One region of the Streptomyces sp. NBC_00316 genome, then DNA from elsewhere that is predicted to be linked to it. Evidence: riboswitches for the same ligand, from Rfam matches in the RefSeq annotation. Region 1 holds a riboswitch; each other region holds the start of a gene.
The links. Region 1 has a riboswitch for cobalamin ahead of OG878_RS04415 (CbtB domain-containing protein). Riboswitches for the same ligand answer to the same signal wherever they lie in the genome.
Positions count from the first base shown of each region.

Region 2: another riboswitch for cobalamin. It lies ahead of OG878_RS14325 (ribonucleoside-diphosphate reductase subunit alpha); the one in region 1 lies ahead of OG878_RS04415 (CbtB domain-containing protein).
Region 3: another riboswitch for cobalamin. It lies ahead of OG878_RS30100 (cobalamin biosynthesis protein); the one in region 1 lies ahead of OG878_RS04415 (CbtB domain-containing protein).

Region 1 is NZ_CP108023.1:956,462-962,191, forward strand. Features, by position in the region: gene OG878_RS04395 (pirin family protein) at 1-113, opposite strand, end outside; gene OG878_RS04400 (tetratricopeptide repeat protein) at 278-634, shown strand; gene OG878_RS04405 (GNAT family N-acetyltransferase) at 950-1,624, shown strand; gene OG878_RS04410 (CbtA family protein) at 1,711-2,484, opposite strand; gene OG878_RS04415 (CbtB domain-containing protein) at 2,513-2,731, opposite strand; adenosylcobalamin (AdoCbl) riboswitch at 2,735-2,883, opposite strand; gene OG878_RS04420 (histidine phosphatase family protein) at 3,010-3,579, shown strand; gene OG878_RS04425 ((2Fe-2S)-binding protein) at 3,832-4,308, opposite strand; gene OG878_RS04430 (molybdopterin cofactor-binding domain-containing protein) at 4,318-5,730, opposite strand, start outside.
Region 2 is NZ_CP108023.1:3,261,914-3,267,643, reverse strand. Features, by position in the region: gene OG878_RS14330 (ribonucleotide-diphosphate reductase subunit beta) at 1-865, opposite strand, end outside; gene OG878_RS14325 (ribonucleoside-diphosphate reductase subunit alpha) at 865-3,261, opposite strand; adenosylcobalamin-variant (AdoCbl-variant) riboswitch at 3,417-3,516, opposite strand; gene OG878_RS14320 (GNAT family N-acetyltransferase) at 3,582-4,082, opposite strand; gene mctP (monocarboxylate uptake permease MctP) at 4,241-5,730, opposite strand, start outside.
Region 3 is NZ_CP108023.1:6,764,931-6,770,660, reverse strand. Features, by position in the region: gene OG878_RS30120 (alpha/beta hydrolase) at 1-191, opposite strand, end outside; gene OG878_RS30115 (class II aldolase/adducin family protein) at 302-988, opposite strand; gene OG878_RS30110 (inorganic phosphate transporter) at 1,283-2,584, shown strand; gene OG878_RS30105 (hypothetical protein) at 2,597-2,830, shown strand; cobalamin riboswitch at 3,003-3,131, shown strand; gene OG878_RS30100 (cobalamin biosynthesis protein) at 3,283-4,263, shown strand; gene OG878_RS30095 (cobyric acid synthase) at 4,260-5,730, shown strand, end outside.

The DNA.
Region 1 (5,730 bases):
GACTCGCCGAGCTGGACATGGCGCGGAGTGAGAAGTTCACGCACCGGCTCGGCGACGACGAAACCCCGCCCACCGCAGACGGAGAGTGCGGCCTGGCGATCGAGATTGCTCATGACGCTCAACCTATTCCCGTGCGGGCGCGGGTGGTCGACACCCACGCCGAAATTTTAGTGGAATATTCAACTATAGTTCCGTGTTGGCGCAACTGGACGGCGGCCCGGCGAGCCGGCGGACGCCCGACCGGGCACATCGGGAACGCCGCGACCGAGGAGGACGAGTGAACGACACCTACTACGAGTTCGGTACCGCAGCCGACCGCTGGGACCGTGCCCAGATGTTCTTCGAGGCCAAGGAGTATCTGACCGCGGCCCGAATCCTGGGCGGGCTGGTCGAGGAGGTTCCGGAGCAGGTCGCGCCGCGGCTGCTGCTGGCGCGCGCCTACTACCACTCGGCCCGTCTCGGCAAGGCCGAGACCGAACTGCGGGCCGTGCTGGAGCGCGACCCCGTCGAGCACTACGCGCGGCTGATGCTGGGGCGCACGCTGGAGCGGCAGGGACGGCAGGAGGAGGCCGCGCCGCATCTGCGGATGGCTGCGGCGATGTCCGGGGACCTCGGGGACGACGGGGGTTCGTGACGCGGTACGGCTGCGGGACGGCCTGAAGCGCGCGTCTCCGCTCGCTTCGTGCGCCGCGCGTGAGCAGCACGGCGCCTCGGATCGGCGTGGATTCCGGGGTGGTCCCGGCGACACGGGATCACCCGGGAAACGACGTGTCCCCAGGTGGGGGCCGTGACAGTGGAGCCCTGCCCCGGTCGTGCCCGTGGCGGGCGGCGAGGGCTCCGACGGCGGCCGGGTGCGGGCGGAGCCCGCGGGCGCCTCTCGCCACCCGGCTTTCGAGCGGCCGGAAATTCTGATGCGCCGAGGTTCTCCGCCGTGATAGTCCGACCGGTCATGGACGCTCTCGTGACACCGCGGCTCGTACTCCACCCGCTGACCCCCGCCGAGGCGCAGCACATAGTGGAAGGCCGCCCCTGGCCGGGCGCCCGGTGGGCTCCGGACTACCCCAACGACGGCGACAGGGCGGGCGCCGGGCACTTCCTGGAGCACTGTGCGGCCACCGGCAATCCCCAGCCGTTCGGCGCCTACGAGATCCGCCTCCGCGAGGACGGACAGGCCATCGGCGGAGCGGGGTTCCACGGTGTCCCGGACGAGCGGGGTCAGGTCACGATCGGCTATGGCCTGACCCCGGCGATGCGCGGCAAGGGGTATGCCTCCGAGGCGCTCCGGGCGCTACTGACGTTCGCCCGCGGCGAGGGAGTCGCGTCCGTGAAGGGCGACGCCGACCTCGGCAACACCGCGTCCCAGTACGTCATGGCGGCCGCGGGCATGCGCTTCGTCGGGGAGGACGACCGACTGAGGCATTACAGGATCGACTGGCCGGCCGGACGGGCGGACGCATACGCCGACGGATCGGGCGACTGCCCGGGCGGACGCTCGGACGTGGCCGGTGCCGATACGGCTGTCGAGCCCGGACCCTCTCCGCAGGTCCCCGCCGCCCGGCATCCGTCGTGCGCCGACGCGCCTGGGCGCACGGCCTTCCCCCGCCGTCGCTTCCCGCGCCCGTGACCGGGGTCCGACCGCGGCCGAGCCCGCCGGGAGGTTCCCGGCGGGCTCAGTCGTGACGGTGTTCCCGCGGGTCGGTGTTCGGCAGGTCAGCCGACCGCGTCGGCCGTGCGGGAGGCCGTGCCGCCCCCTGCCACGACCGTGTCCGGTGCCGGCACCAGCAGCCGTTCGGTCAGATAGCCGAAGACCAGGCCGAACGTGGTCCAGAGCGTGGCCTGAACGGCGAGGGTGGCGAGACGGAACTCCCACAGCAGAGCGGCCGGGAAGTCCTTGCCGACCTCGTTGAACGAGGGCAGAAAGGCGTACGCGCATCCGATGACGACGACGTAACCGACGGCTGCGGCAATCGTCGCGTTCCAGTTGCCCAGCCGGGGAGCCAGCCGCTTGCCGAGGATGACCGCGGCGACGGCGAGGAGCACGCTGAGTGCGACCATCAGGAAGAACAGGGCGGTGCGTTGCCCGATCGTGTCGGGGTTGCCGACCGCCGGCGGATTGGCCGGGTACTTGAGGAACGGCACGACGTACACGGTCAGCAGGGCGCCGAGCGCGATCAGTGCGGCCGTGGCCCGTGGGCCGAACCTGCCGATGCGGCCCAGGGCGTAGCAGAAGACGAGCGCGGCAATGCCGCCGATCGCCACACCGAAGACGAGGACACCGGTGGCGAGGCCCGCCGTGGACTGCATGGTGCGGCTGACGAGTTCCTCGCCGCCGCCGTGGTCGTGACTGTGAGCCTCTTCGAGTGCGATCGCCGCGTCGACCCGCGACTCTCCCAGGAAGTAGGCGACGACAAGGGCGAGCACACCGGCGACGAGGCCGGCGAGCATGCCGCGGATGAGCAGGGCTCTGACGGATATGGAGTTCATGAGGGGTTCCCCTGGCTTGCGCAGTGTGTCAGTGGCAGGGGAAACCGAGCAGGTGGCGCCCGTCGTGGACCCATTCGTGGACGCCCTCGCCGGAGATGACCGCGGTGGCGCCCTGTTCGGCGCCCACGAAGTACAGCAGGACCAGCATGAGCAGGCCGACGAAGACCGCCCACGGGGCAATGGCCTTCAGCGAGATGGGGGTGATGGCGGGTGATACGCCCGTGGGGGGGGCAGCAGTCTGTGCCATGGCAGAACCTCCTGGGGGAACACGCGTCCCGATCGTGGTGCCTGAGACGACAGTGCCGGGTCTGACTTCCCGCACAGATGCGGGTTCACAGTGGCGCGACCGTGCCGGATTCTCACCGGACTTCCATCACACCGTCGTCATGTTCGTCGCGACCATACCGCCTCCGCGTACCCCGCCGCCATGGCGCCATCCACGTGCCCTCAGCCCTGGATGCCATGGTGTGCTTACCCAAGAGGCCACAGTTCAGGGAGTTGACTTCGGTGTCGACGGTAAGGGTGATGTTGATCTCACCGGCGCTCAACGCGGCGCTGCGCGAGGTCCGTTTCGACGGTGACGCGCGTCTCGACACGTCCGGCGTCCGCCAGGCGCAGGCCGCCGCCCATACGGTGCCTGCCGCCGACCGCATGCTGCACGGACCGTCCGAGCGGTGCGCGGGGACCGCCGGGGCGCTGGGGCTGCGGGCCGAGCCCGAACCGGCCCTGCGCGGCTGGGACATGGGCCGCTGGGGCGGGCGACGACTGGCGGAGGTGAGCGGGAACGAGCCGGAGGCGGTGTCCGCGTGGCTGTCCGATCCGTCGGCCGCTCCGCACGGCGGCGAGTCACTGCTGGAGCTGTGCGCGCGGGCCGGCGACTGGCTGGACTCGACGCTTCGGGATGCCGCCGGAGGTGGGCGCGTACTCGCCGTGGTCGAGCCCACGGTGGCCCGGGCCGTGCTCGTGCATGCGCTGGACCTGCCGGTGCCGGCGTTCTGGCGGCTGGATGTCCCCCCGTTGACATTGACGGAGCTCAGCGGCCGGTCCGGACGGTGGAATCTGCGGTGTGGCCGGCCGCTGAGTGCCGGCAGTTGACTGCCCGGCCGGCGAGGAGCCGCATGCCGTGGGCGCGTCCGGCCGTGAACCGCACATCGCACGGCGAGAAACGTCGTTGCGCCGGCCGAGGGAGGCTCACAGCCTCGCGGGGTCGGCGCGAGCGCCTCGATCCGCCCACCGGCCGCCCCCGGGGAAGCGGGAAACGCCTCCCCGGGGGCGGACTGACTGCATGGTGTGCGACCCGAAGCGGTGCGTGTCGCCCTCGCGGTGGCTCACCTGCGGCCGGTGCAGCTAGAACTTCGCGGCGCCCGCGACGATCGCTTCCCTGATGCGGTTGTACGTTCCGCAGCGGCAGATGTTGCGGATCTCGTCGAGGTCCGCCTCCCCGATCTCACGGCCGGCCGCTCTGGCCTGCTCGACCTTGGCGACGGCCGCCATGATCTGACCGGGCTGGCAGTACCCGCACTGTGCGACATCGTGCTCCAGCCATGCCTCCTGCATGGGGTGCAGGTCCTTTCCGACCGTGGCGGGCAGCCCCTCGATCGTGGTGATCTCGTCGTCCGCCTTGATGTCCTTGACGGGGACCGAACAGGGATTGAAAGCCTTGCCGTTGATGTGACTCGTACAGGCCTGGCACACGCCGAGTCCACAGCCGTATTTGGGGCCCGTGACGCCCAGGACGTCCCGGAGCACCCACAGGAGCCGTACGTCGTCCTCGATGTCCACGGTGACGGCCTTGCCGTTGAGAATGAAGGTGTGTTCGGGCACGGTCGGCTCCTAGTAGGCGCGGCTCAGTCCGTCGGTGGGCGAGGCCGGGATCGGCGGCGTGGTGGGCAGCGGCTCGAAGCCGAGCGGTTCGCCGTGGTTGAGGGGGAAGGTCGTGGGCATCGTGCCGGTGGCCCGGCCATAGGCACAGGCGACGGCAGCCATGGCACCGGCGACGGCGAGTTCTCCGGCGCCTCCGGGCTTTCCCGCGGTCGGTGGCATGACGATGATCTCCAGCTCGGGCGGCACGTTCCACTGCCGGGTGTAGAAGTAGTTGTCCCAGCTCCCCTCCTGGAAATGGCCGTTCTGAAGGTGCAGCCCGGAACTGAGGGTGAGGGCGATGCCGTCGGAGATCCCACCCATCATCTGGGCCTGCAGACCGCGGGGGTTGACGGCGAGGCCGACGTCGACGGCGCAGACGACCTTGGTGACACGCGGTCCGGTGTAGGCGTCGCGGATCGTGCGTCCGGTCGTCTGCGGGCGGCAGTCGATCTCCGCGAGGACGGCGACGAACGCGTGGTACTCGGGGTGGATCGCGATGCCCTGGGCGGTGCCCGAGGGCATCGCGCGGCCCCACTTGCCCACTTCGGCGACCTTGTCGAGAACGGCGCGGGCCCGCTCCTCCTTCAGGTACTGACGACGGAACGTGTACGGGTTCTTGCCCATCCGTTTCGCCAGCTCGTCCACCACGAGTTCCTGTGCGCAACGGACGTTGGGCGAGTAGATGTTGCGCATCGAGCCGGTGTTGAAGCCCTTGTGCGTCTCGCTGAGCAGCTGGGTCGTGACGCCGAAGTGGTACGGGCTCTGCTGGGTGAGCGCGAAGATCGTCTCGGAGAACGTGAGGTCGGCGACGGGAAGTTGAGCGGCCTCGGAAGTGATGATCTCGCCCAGGCCGTGTCCGAAGTCGGTGGCCACCGAGGTGTGGCGCTGCTCGTACGTGAGGACTTCACCGAGTGCGTAGGTGGCCCGGACCCGGGACGTGGCCATCGGGTGCGTGCGCCCCTGACGGAAGTCGTCGGTGCGGTGCCACATGAGTTTCACGGGCTTGCCCATGGCCTTCGATGTCTCGGCGGCCTCGCGTGCGGCGTCGTGGAAGAGCTTGCGGCCGAAGGATCCGCCGCCCTCGGTGACATGGACCGTGACGGCGGCCCGCGGGAGGCCGAGCTGAAGGGCTATCTGCTCCTGGGCGACGATGGGCGACTTCAGGCTGGCCCAGATCTCGGCCGAGTCCTTGCGCACGTCGGCGATCGCGCAGTTCGTCTCCAGCGCGCTGTTGCTGGCGAAGCGGAAGGTGAAACGGGCGTCCACGGCTTTGGTCAGGAGATCCAACGGCGGTACGACGAGCGGGAGTTCCGCGCGCCGCAGATCCTGCAGGACAGTGGCGTCGCTGGTGTCATCGACGCTCCCGGGACCCCAGGTGACCTT
Region 2 (5,730 bases), 2.3 Mb from region 1:
GCCGGGCGAGCCGCTGGTCGGCCACGCACTGCAGGTACTCGCGCATCGACTCGGTGTTCATGCCCGGCAGACCGTCGCCGCACAGGTCGCGGCCGAACTGCAGCTCCGCGTCGACGGCCTCCTTCAGCATGTCGGTGACCTGCTGCCGGAGCTCGTCGTCGAAGAGGTCGGGCTCCTCCTTGCGGACGGTGTCCACGACCTCGAACGCGAAGTTCATGTGCATCGTTTCGTCGCGGAAGACCCAGTTGGTTCCCGTGGCGAGACCGTGCAGCAGGCCGCGCGAGCGGAACCAGTAGACGTACGCGAACGCGCCGTAGAAGAACAGCCCCTCGATGCACGCCGCGAAGCAGATCAGGTTCAGCAGGAAGCGGCGGCGGTCGGCCTTCGTCTCCAGCCGCTCGATCTTCTCGACCGAGTCCATCCACTTGAAGCAGAACTGCGCCTTCTCGCGGATGGACGGGATCTCCTCGACCGCGTCGAACGCTGCCGCGCGATCGTCCGGGTCGGGCAGATACGTGTCGAGCAGCGTCAGATAGAACTGGACGTGCACGGCCTCCTCGAAGAGCTGCCGCGACAGATACAGCCGCGCCTCGGGGGAGTTGATGTGCTTGTACAGCGTCAGCACGAGGTTGTTCGACACGATCGAGTCGCCGGTCGCGAAGAAGGCGACGAGCCGGCCGATCATGTGCTGCTCGCCGGGGGACAGCTTGGCGAGGTCGGCCACGTCGGAGTGGAGGTCGACCTCCTCGACCGTCCAGGTGTTCTTGATCGCGTCGCGGTAGCGCTCGTAGAAGTCCGGGTAGCGCATGGGCCGCAGGGTCAGTTCGAAGCCCGGGTCGAGCAGGTTCTTCTCGGTGTTGCTCATTACTGGCAGGCCTCGCAGGACTCGGGGTTTTCGAGGGAGCAGGCGATCGCGTCCGCGTCGGGAGCCGCCGCCTGCTGCACGGGCAGGGGGACGGCGGCCGCGGCCTGGCCGGATGCCGCGCGGGCGATCCGGGTCGCCGGGCGTGAGCGCAGGTAGTACGTCGTCTTCAGCCCCTGCTTCCAGGCGTACGCGTACATTGAGGAGAGCTTGCCGATCGTCGGCGTCTCCAGGAACAGGTTCAGCGACTGGCTCTGGTCGAGGAACGGCGTACGCGCCGCCGCCATGTCGATCAGTCCGCGCTGCGGGATCTCCCACGCCGTGCGGTACAGCGCCCGTACGTCCTCGGGGATCCAGGCGAACCCCTGCACCGAGCCGCTTGCCTCGCGCAGCGCCTCACGGGTCCGCGCGTCCCATACGCCGAGCTTCTTCAGCTCGTCCACCAGATAGGCGTTGACCTGGAGGAACTCGCCGCTCAGGGTCTCGCGCTTGAAGAGGTTGGAGACCTGCGGCTCGATGCACTCGTACACCCCGGCGATCGAGGCGATCGTGGCGGTCGGAGCGATGGCCAGCAGCAGCGAGTTGCGCATGCCGGTCTTCGCGATCCGGGCGCGCAGTGCGTCCCAGCGCTCCGGCCAGGTCAGCTCGGTGGCGTAGTGGTCGGGGTGCAGCACACCGCGGGCGGCCCGCGTCTCGGACCAGGCGGGCAGCGGACCGGACCGCTCGGCGAGGTCGCAGGACGCCTCGTAAGCGGCCAGCATGATCCGCTCGGAGATCTTCGTGGAGAGCGCGCGGGCCTCGGGGGAGTCGAACGGCAGCCGCAGCTGGAAGAAGACGTCCTGGAGCCCCATCGCACCCAGGCCCACCGGACGCCAGCGGGCGTTGGAGCGGCCGGCCTGCTCGGTCGGGTAGAAGTTGATGTCGACGACCCGGTCGAGGAACGTCACGGCGGTACGGACGGTGGCGTCGAGCCGCTCCCAGTCGATCTCCCCGCCGGCCACGAAAGCCCCGAGGTTGACCGAACCGAGGTTGCAGACGGCCGTCTCGCCGTCGTCGGTGACCTCGAGGATCTCGGTGCACAGATTCGACGAGTGGACGACGCGGCCCGGCTCGGCGGTCTGGTTGGCCGTCCGGTTGGAGGCGTCCTTGAACGTCATCCAGCCCTGCCCGGTCTGCGCGAGCGTCCGCATCATCCGGCCGTACAGCTCACGCGCGGGCATCGACTTGCGGGCCAGGCCCTTGGCCTCGGCGGCCCGGTACGCGGCGTCGAACGCGTCGCCCCACAGGTCGACCAGTTCCGGCACGTCGGCGGGGGAGAACAGAGACCAGTCGCCGTCCGCGTCGACCCGGCGCATGAACTCGTCCGGGATCCAGTGCGCCAGGTTGAGGTTGTGCGTACGCCGCTGGTCCTCACCCGTGTTGTCGCGCAGTTCCAGGAACTCCTCGATGTCCGCGTGCCACGTCTCCAGGTAGACGGCGGCGGCGCCCTTGCGGCGGCCGCCCTGGTTCACGGCGGCGACCGAGGCGTCGAGCGTCTTCAGGAACGGCACGATGCCGTTGGAGTGCCCGTTGGTGCCGCGGATCAGCGAACCGCGGGCACGGATCCGGGAGTACGAGAGACCGATGCCGCCCGCGTGCTTGGAGAGCCGGGCCACCTGGCGGTAGCGGTCGTAGATCGAGTCGAGCTCGTCCAGCGGCGAGTCCAGCAGATAGCACGAGGACATCTGCGGGTGCCGGGTACCGGAGTTGAAGAGAGTGGGGGAGGAGGGGAGGTAGTCGAGGCGGCTCATCAGGCCGTACAGCGAGGCGACCTCGTCCAGCGCACGCTCGGAGTCGTCCTCGGCGAGGCCGGCCGCGACCCGCAGCATGAAGTGCTGCGGCGTCTCGATGACCTGGCGGGTGTGGGGGTGGCGCAGCAGGTAGCGGCTGTGCAGCGTGCGCAGCCCGAAGTAGCCGAACCGGTCGTCGGCGCCGTCGGCGAGCGACTGCCCGACCAGCGCATCGAGCCGGGCCGCGTGGAGCGCGACGAACGCGGCCGTGCGGTCCGCGATCAGACCCTCGCGGTGACCGACGGCGACCGAGGCGGAGAACGACACCGCGCCCTGACCGGCCGCCTCGTCCGCGATGGTGCGGGTCAGGAGGCGGGCGGCGAGCCGGGAGTACGCGGGGTCCTCGGCGATCAGGCCCGCGGCGGCCTCGGTGGCCAGCGAGCGCAACTCCGCCTCGTCCGAACGGGCGTTGCGGCCGCGCAGCGCGGCGGCGGCGACGCGACCGGGGTCGGTGTCGGGCAGATCGACGGTGAGGTCGGTCAGGGTCCGCAGCAGTGCGGTCCCGGGTCCGTCGTTCGTGGTTCCCGCGGACTCGGCGACTGAAGCCGGATCGGCTGGCGCGATGGTCACGTGGTGCTCTCCCTCGCTCGGCTCGGGGCCGGCGGGGGCGGGGCAGCCGGACAGAGGGGTGGCCCGGAGAAGGAGGGCAGCGCTCTGTGCGGCGTCCACCGGCCCAACCGCGAGGCCCGGACGTCTGGGCGTCCGGATCGGTCGAGCCGGACGCGCTGTCGGCAGGTCCTCGGACTTTCAGGGTGCGCAAAAGTGCACCGAACACACCGTTGCGGGACAGTTCCGGATTCGCACCGGATTTCCCTGCGGCGACAGCGAGCACGAGCATACATGTGGGGGCCGCCCGATGAGGCGGCCCCCACATGTTGTGTCGTGCGGGCTCAGAGGCTCAGGCTGTACGTGAGCAGCGGAAGGCCCGGAACAGCCTCCCAGTCGCGCTCAGGAGTCCTGACGAAGCCGAGACGGCGGTAGATCCGGTGCGCCCCGTGCATGTCCGGAGTCGTCGACAGGACGAGCCGCGCGATGCCCTCCGTGCCGCGTGCCCGGTCGATACAGGCCCGTACGAGCGCCTCGCCGGTGCCGAGGCCGCGCGCCTCCCGAGCGACGGCGAGCATCCGGAATTCGGCCTCGTCGGGGCCGGCGATATCGGCCCACGGGTTGCCGGGCGATACGTAGGTGACGCCGCCCAGCAACTGCCCGTCGGCGCCGGCCGCGACAAGCACTTCGGCTTCGGCGGCGCGGCGGGGGACGTCCCGGAGCAGTTCGAGATACGGGTCGTCGGCGCCGAAGTGGAGCAGGCCGTCGTCGAGGTACGCGTGTGCGGTGATCTCACCGAGGGGGCGGTGTTCGGTGGGGGTGACGGCCCTGATGGAGATGTCCATGGGCGGCAGTGTGCCGCACGGGGTGCGCGGGCGGGCAACGGGTTTCCGACGGAGCCCGGGCCGCGTCGTCCTCGATGTGCCGATCGGACCGGTTCCCCGGCAGCATGCGGCCCGCCCGGCGGGAGCCGGACGGGCCGCATGCCGGCAGCTCCGTGCCCCTAGTTGGCGGACGGGCTCGCGTCGGGGGAGGTGGCCGGCTCGGGCCTGGCCGACGGGAGCTCGACCTTCACGCCCGGGTCGCCCGCGTCCGCCGTGTAGTCCGACGGCGACGTCTCGTCGATTCCGGCCGGTGCCTTCACCGCGTTCAGGACGAACGTCAGCACCACCGTCACCACGACGTTCAGCACGAACGCGGTCAGACCGATGTAGCCGATCTCGCCGATCCCCGGGATCTCCTTCGATGACCCGCCGAAGTGCGCCTGGGTCGGGCTCGCCACTCCGTACGCGGCGAGCGTCCCGTACGCCATGCCGACCGCCCAGCCCGCGAGCAGCGCCCAGCGGTGGAACCACCGGGTGAACAGACCGCCGACCAGCGCCGGGAAGGTCTGCAGGATCCAGATACCGCCGAGCAGCTGGAAGTTGATCGCGACCGTCTTGTCCATCGTGAGGACGAAGACGAGCGCGCCGACCTTCACCAGCAGCGACACCAGCTTGGAGACCTTCGTCTCCTGCGCCGCGGTCGCGTCGGGCCTGATGAAGTCCTTGTAGATGTTCCGGGTGAAGAGGTTCGCCGCGGCGATCGACATGATCGCGGCGGGTACCAGCGCGCCGATACCGATCGCGGCGAACGCGACGCCCGCGAACCAGTCCGGGAACATGTTCTCGAACAGCTGCGGGATGGCCAGCTGTCCGTTCTGCACCTTCACCCCGGCGGCGATCGCCATGAAGCCGAGCAGCGCCAGCAGGCCCAGCATCAGCGAGTACAGCGGGAGGATCGTGGTGTTGCGGCGGATCACGTCACGGCTGCGGCTGGAGAGCGTCGCCGTGATGGAGTGCGGGTACATGAAGAGCGCGAGCGCCGAACCCAGGGCCAGGGTGGCGTAGCCCCATTGGCCCGGATCGGCCGGCGCGAGGGCGCCGCGCGGCTTGCCTGTTGCGGGGTTGGTCTGCGAGAACGCCTCGCCGGCCTTGGCGAAGATGTCGTCGAAGCCGCCCAGCTTGATCGGGATGTAGATGATCGCCACCGCGATGACCAGGTAGATCAGCCCGTCCTTGACGAACGCGATCAGCGCGGGGGCCCGCAGCCCGGAGGAGTAGGTGTACGCGGCGAGCACCGCGAACGCGATCAGCAGCGGCAGGTCCTTGACGAACCAGTGGGTGTTCTCGCCGCCGCCGACGCCCATTACGTCCAGCACCGCCTGGATGCCGACGAGCTGGAGCGCGATGTACGGCATCGTGGCGAGGATGCCGGTGACGGCGACGGCCAGCGACAGCCCCTTCGAGCCGAAGCGGCCGCGGACGAAGTCCGAGGTGGTGACGTACCCGTGCTTGTGCGACACCGACCAGAGCCGCGGCAGGAAGGTGAAGATCAGCGGGTACACGAGGATGGTGTACGGGACCGCGAAGAACCCGGCCGCGCCGGCCGCGTAGATCGCGGCGGGGACGGCGACGAAGGTGTACGCGGTGTACAGGTCGCCGCCGAGCAGGA
Region 3 (5,730 bases), 5.8 Mb from region 1:
GCGAAGGAGCGGGTCAGCGTGATCTGTCCGGCCGCCGTGGCATGCACGGTGAGTTTGCGGTCCGCGGGAAGGGGGCGCTCCGACGGCACCCCGAGGGCGGCGTCGCTGGCGTACCGGCCGGCCGCGACCGCTGCCGCGCCGACGCCGAGGACGGTGGTGACGGCTGCTGCCGTCGCTGTAGCCGGGCGCACGGCTTCAGTGTCGGTGGGTGTGCCGCGCCCTGCCAGTGGACGGGGGCCGTCCGGTGCCGCCGCGCGCCCCGGCCCCTCCTCTGTGCCGGCGGGAGCCGGGGTACGCGAGGTCAGCCGGGCTGTCCGTACCCCTTCAGGGCGTCCTGGACCTCGTTCAGCTGGGCCCGCGTGAGCAGGGAAGGGGAGCGGCCCGGAACTGAGCTCGCGGTGAGCCAGAGCCGGCACATCCACTCGAGCTGGGCGGTGCGGTCGTAGGCCTCGTCGAGGGTGGAGCCGTAGGTGACGGTCCCGTGGTTGCGCAGGAGGCAGCCCGTGCGGTCGTGCAGGGCGTCCAGCATGCGGTCGGCCAGCTCCTGCGTTCCGTACCGCGCATAGGCCGCGGTACGGACGGGTCCGCCCAGCATGGCAGCGGCATAGTGCACCAGCGGTACCTCGGGGACGAGGGTGGAGACGGCCGTGGCGTGGACCGCGTGGGTGTGCACGACGGCAGCCGCGTCGCTGTTGCGGTAGACCGCCAGGTGGAGCGGGAGTTCGCTGGTCGGGGCCAGCTCGCCGAGGACCTGCCTGCCCTGCAGGTCGACGCCGACGGTGTCGCCGGGGCGGAGCCGGTCGTAGGGCACGCCGCTCGGTGTGACCAGGACGAGGTCGCCGACGCGCGCCGACACGTTGCCCGAGGTTCCGACGACCAGTCCGTCCGCAGCGGTCCTGCGGGCCGTGGCCACGACGTCGCACCAGGCCCGTTCGACGGCGTCCTGTGCGTCGTGGACTTCCTGCGCGTCATGGGTGCGATCGCTCATGAGCAAGATCCTGGCAGTGCCGTGGACGCGGCGGGAGGCCGCAGGGTGACCGACATCTCTTTTGGCCGGATTTTCGCTGGATCATCCCTCGGGTTCGCCGGTTCACCGGGCCGGCCAGGGCGACGAAATCCGGCCACCGCAGGCCCTGCGCCCCGTCCCGGCCGTCGCGCAGCGGACGAAGCGAACGACCTCGATCCGTTTGGAGACACCCCAGTGCCCCGTCCAGTTCATCTTCCGTTCACCCAGGTTGCCTACGGTCCACGAGCCAATGACGTCGAACGATTGCCTGGGTAAATGGAACACATCACGCTGCTCCTCGCGATTGTGATCGTGACAGCTCTAGTGTTCGATTTCACGAACGGTTTCCATGACACCGCCAACGCGATGGCCACCACCATCTCGACCGGTGCTCTCAAACCCAAGACAGCGGTGGCCATGTCCGCCGCTCTCAACCTCGTCGGCGCGTTCCTGTCCGTGGAGGTCGCCAAAACGATCTCCGGCGGGATCATCAACGAGAACGGGCTGCGAACAGAAGTCATCTTCGCGGCCCTGGTCGGCGCCATTCTCTGGAATCTGCTGACCTGGCTGGTCGGCCTGCCGTCCAGTTCCTCCCACGCTCTCTTCGGCGGTCTGATCGGCGCCGCGGTGATGTCCGCCGGCTGGTCGTCGGTCGACGGCGGCACGGTCGTCACCAAGGTGCTGCTCCCCGCGGTCGCCGCCCCGGTCGTCGCCGGTCTCGCGGCGCTGCTCGCGACCAGGCTGACGTACCGGATCGGCGGAAAGGTCCGTAACGACGCCCAGGAGAAGGCCACCGCCAAGGGCTACCGCGCCGGGCAGATCGCCTCGGCCGGACTGGTCTCGCTCGCCCACGGCACCAACGACGCACAGAAGACCATGGGCATCATCACCCTGGCCCTGGTCACCGGCGGCGTGCTCTCCCCCGGCTCCAACCCGCCGGTCTGGGTCATCGTCTCCGCCGGTATGGCCATCGCGCTCGGCACCTACCTGGGCGGCTGGCGCATCATCCGCACCATGGGCAGTGGCCTCACCGAGCTCAAGCCGCCGCAGGGCTTCGCCGCCCAGACCAGCGCGGCCACGGTCATCCTGGCCTCCTCGCACCTCGGTTTCTCCCTCTCCACCACCCAGTCCTGCTCCGGCGCCGTGATGGGCGCGGGCCTGGGCCGCCGGGGCGGTGTGGTCCGCTGGTCCACCGCCACCCGGATGTTCGTCGCCTGGGGTCTGACCCTGCCGGCCGCCGGTCTGGTCGGTGCGGGCGCGGAGTTCCTCACCAAGCAGGGCACCTGGGGTGTCGTTGCCGTCGCCGTCCTTCTGGTCGGTGGTTCCGCCGCCATCTGGCTGCTGTCCCGCCGCAAGCCGGTCGGTCACGGCGATGTCGCCCCGGCCGGCCCGGCAGCCGAACCGGCGGGGGTCGTCACCACCGCCATCGCGGCCGTCACCCCGCCGCCCACCGGGGCCGCGGCCGCCACGGCGGACGCGGGCGCAACCGTGACGGCCGACGCAGCCACGGACCTCATGACCACCATCCCGGCCCCGGCCGGAACCGTCGCCGATCCGGCGCGGCCGGCCACGGTGTAAGGACAGATCAGCATGAACATCGACTGGGCAGCTCTCGGCTCCGTCTTCGGCGTCTCGCTCGTCGTCACCGTGGCGCTGGTGGGCCTCTTCACCCTGGGCATCGTCGGGCTCTCCAAGCAGCCGGAACCGGCGGCGCAGGGTGGCTCCTCCGGGGGTTCCGTGGTGCTCGCCCGCACGGGCGCGTACGTCTGCTTCGCACTGTGCGCGGCAGCGGTGGCGTACGGGATCTATCTGATCGTCGCCTGAGCCCCTTCCCGCAGCCCTTCACCGGGCCGCACTCCTCCGGCGGGCCGGACACACCTCGTGTGTGTCCGGCCCGTTGTGTGTCTGCCCACACTGCGCCACCGCAGGTCAACGCCAGGTTGACGGGCGTTCGCGGAGCGTGGTGGACTGCCGGAGCCATTTACGGCGACAGCAGAGGAAGCCGGTGCGAATCCGGCGCGGTCCCGCCACTGTCACCGGGGAGCGGTCCCCCACACCGGACGTCACGGCGCGCGCACGCGGGCTGGAAGACCGGGGGACCTGCGGATCCGGGAGCCAGGAGACTCTCGCCGCCGGTCACGTCGAACCAGGGCGCGGACCCTGAGTGAGGACATATCGCCATGCCCGGCTGCCGTGCGTCGTCGTCCGTTTCTGTGCCGCTCCCACCGGGAGCCGGCTGTACGAAGGTCCTCCGAGGCGCAACGGCGGGGTGAGCTGTGCGAGCCGACCGCATCTTCGCGTACGGCGCCACGGCCGGCCTGATCGGCGACCTGCTGCTCGGTGATCCCCGCCGGGGCCATCCGGTCGCCGCGTTCGGGCGGGCCGCCGCGGGCGTCGAGCGCCGGCTGTGGCGCGACCACCGCGGATGGGGCGCACTGCACACCCTGGTCTGCGCCGGAGGCGCCGCGGGCGGGGCCGCGCTGGCCGCCCGTGCCGTACGCCGTCGTCCCGTCGTCTCCGTCGTACTGACCGCGGCCGCCACCTGGTCCGTCGTCGGCGGTACGTCGCTGGGGCGCGAGGCGCGTGCCATCGGCGGCGCGCTGGCCGCCGGTGACATCGAACGGGCCCGTGAGCGGCTCCCCCATCTGTGCGGACGCGATCCGCAGTGCCTCGACGGGCCGCAGATCGCCCGCGCCGTGGTCGAGTCCGTCGCCGAGAACACCTCGGACGCGGTGGTCGGCGCGCTGGTGTGGGGTGCCCTGGGCGGTGTGCCCGGGCTCGTCGCCTTCCGGGCCGTCAACACCCTGGACGCCATGGTCGGGCACAGATCGCCGCGCCATCTGCGCTACGGCTGGGCCTCGGCCCGGCTCGACGACGTCGTGGGCTGGCCCGGCGCCCGGCTCACGGCTGCGCTCGCCGTGGTTGCCGGGGGGCTGCCACGGCAGGCGGTACGGGCCTGGCGGGCCGACGCAGGCAAGCACCCGAGCCCCAACGCCGGGCCGGTGGAGGCGGCGTTCGCGGGCGCGCTCGGCGTACGGCTGGGCGGAACCCTCGCGTACGGCGGCCGGGTCGAGCACCGGCCGGTGCTGAACGGCACGGCCGGCCGTGCGGTGGCGACCGAGGACATCGAACGTGCGGTGCGGCTGTCGCGCCGGGTGGGGGTGCTGGCCCTCGGCGTGTGCGCGGCGGGCCGGCTGATCGCGGGACGGCGGTCGCCCGCGGGGCGGCTCCCGGCCGCGGGACGGAGAGGGAAATGAGCGGTGGACTGCTGGTCGCCGGAACCACGTCGGACGCGGGCAAGAGCGTCGTCACGGCAGGCATCTGCCGCTGGCTGGTGCGCCAGGGTGTGAAGGTCGCACCCTTCAAGGCGCAGAACATGTCGCTGAACTCGTTCGTCACCCGCGAGGGCGCGGAGATCGGACGCGCGCAGGCGATGCAGGCGCAGGCCGCCCGGGTGGAGCCGACTGCGCTGATGAACCCGGTGCTGCTCAAGCCCGGCAGCGACCGCTCCAGCCAGGTCGTCCTGATGGGCAGGCCGGTGGGCGAGATGAGCGCGCGCGGCTACCACGGGGGGCGGCAGGAGACGCTTCTCTCCACGGTCGTGGACTGCCTGGAGCAGCTTCGGGGCACGTATGACGCCGTGATCTGCGAGGGGGCGGGCAGCCCGGCCGAGATCAATCTGCGGCGCACCGACATCGTGAACATGGGGATCGCGCGGGCCGCGCGATTCCCAGTGGTCGTGGTCGGCGACATCGACCGTGGCGGCGTCTTCGCCTCGTTCTTCGGTACCACGGCGCTGCTGAGCGCCGAGGACCAGGCGCTGATCGCGGGCTATCTGGTCAACAAGTTCCGCGGCGACGTCTCGCTGCTGGAGCCGGGGCTCGACATGCTGTACGGGCTGACCGGGCGGCCGACGTACGGGGTGCTGCCGTTCGCCCACGGGCTGGGCATCGACGAGGAGGACGGGCTGCGGGTCTCGCTGCGCGGAGCCGTACGCGAGTCGGTCGTCGCGCCGCCGCACGGCGAGGACGTGCTGCGGGTCGCCGTGTGCGCGGTGCCGCTGATGTCGAACTTCACCGATGTGGACGCGCTGGCCGCCGAACCGGGGGTGGTGGTGCGGTTCGTGGACCGGGCGGAGGAGCTCGCCGACGCGGATCTGGTGATCGTGCCCGGCACCCGCGGCACGGTGAAGGCGCTGGCCTGGCTGCGCGAACGCGGGCTGGCCGACGCGCTGCTGCGGCGGGCGGCGCAGGGGCTGCCGGTACTCGGCATCTGCGGCGGTTTCCAGGTGCTCGGGGAGCGGATCGAGGACGAGGTGGAGTCGCGGGCCGGGCAGGTCGAGGGGCTCGGGCTGCTTCCGGTACGGATCCGCTTCGACCGGGAGAAGACCCTGGCCCGGCCGGTCGGTTCGGCCCTCGGGGAGCGGGTGGAGGGGTACGAGATCCATCACGGGGTCGCCGATGTGCGGGGCGGCGAGCCGTTCCTGGACGGGTGCCGGGTGGGCGCCGTATGGGGGACGCACTGGCACGGGTCGCTGGAGAGCGATGCGTTCCGGCGGCGCTTCCTGGCGGAGGTCGCGACGGCGGCGGGGCGGCGGTTCGTGCCGGCGCCGGACACGAGTTTCGGGGCACTGCGGGAGGAACAGCTTGACCGGCTGGGGGACTTGATCGAGGAGCATGCGGACACGGACGCGCTGCTGAGGCTGATCGAGGCGGGGGTACCCG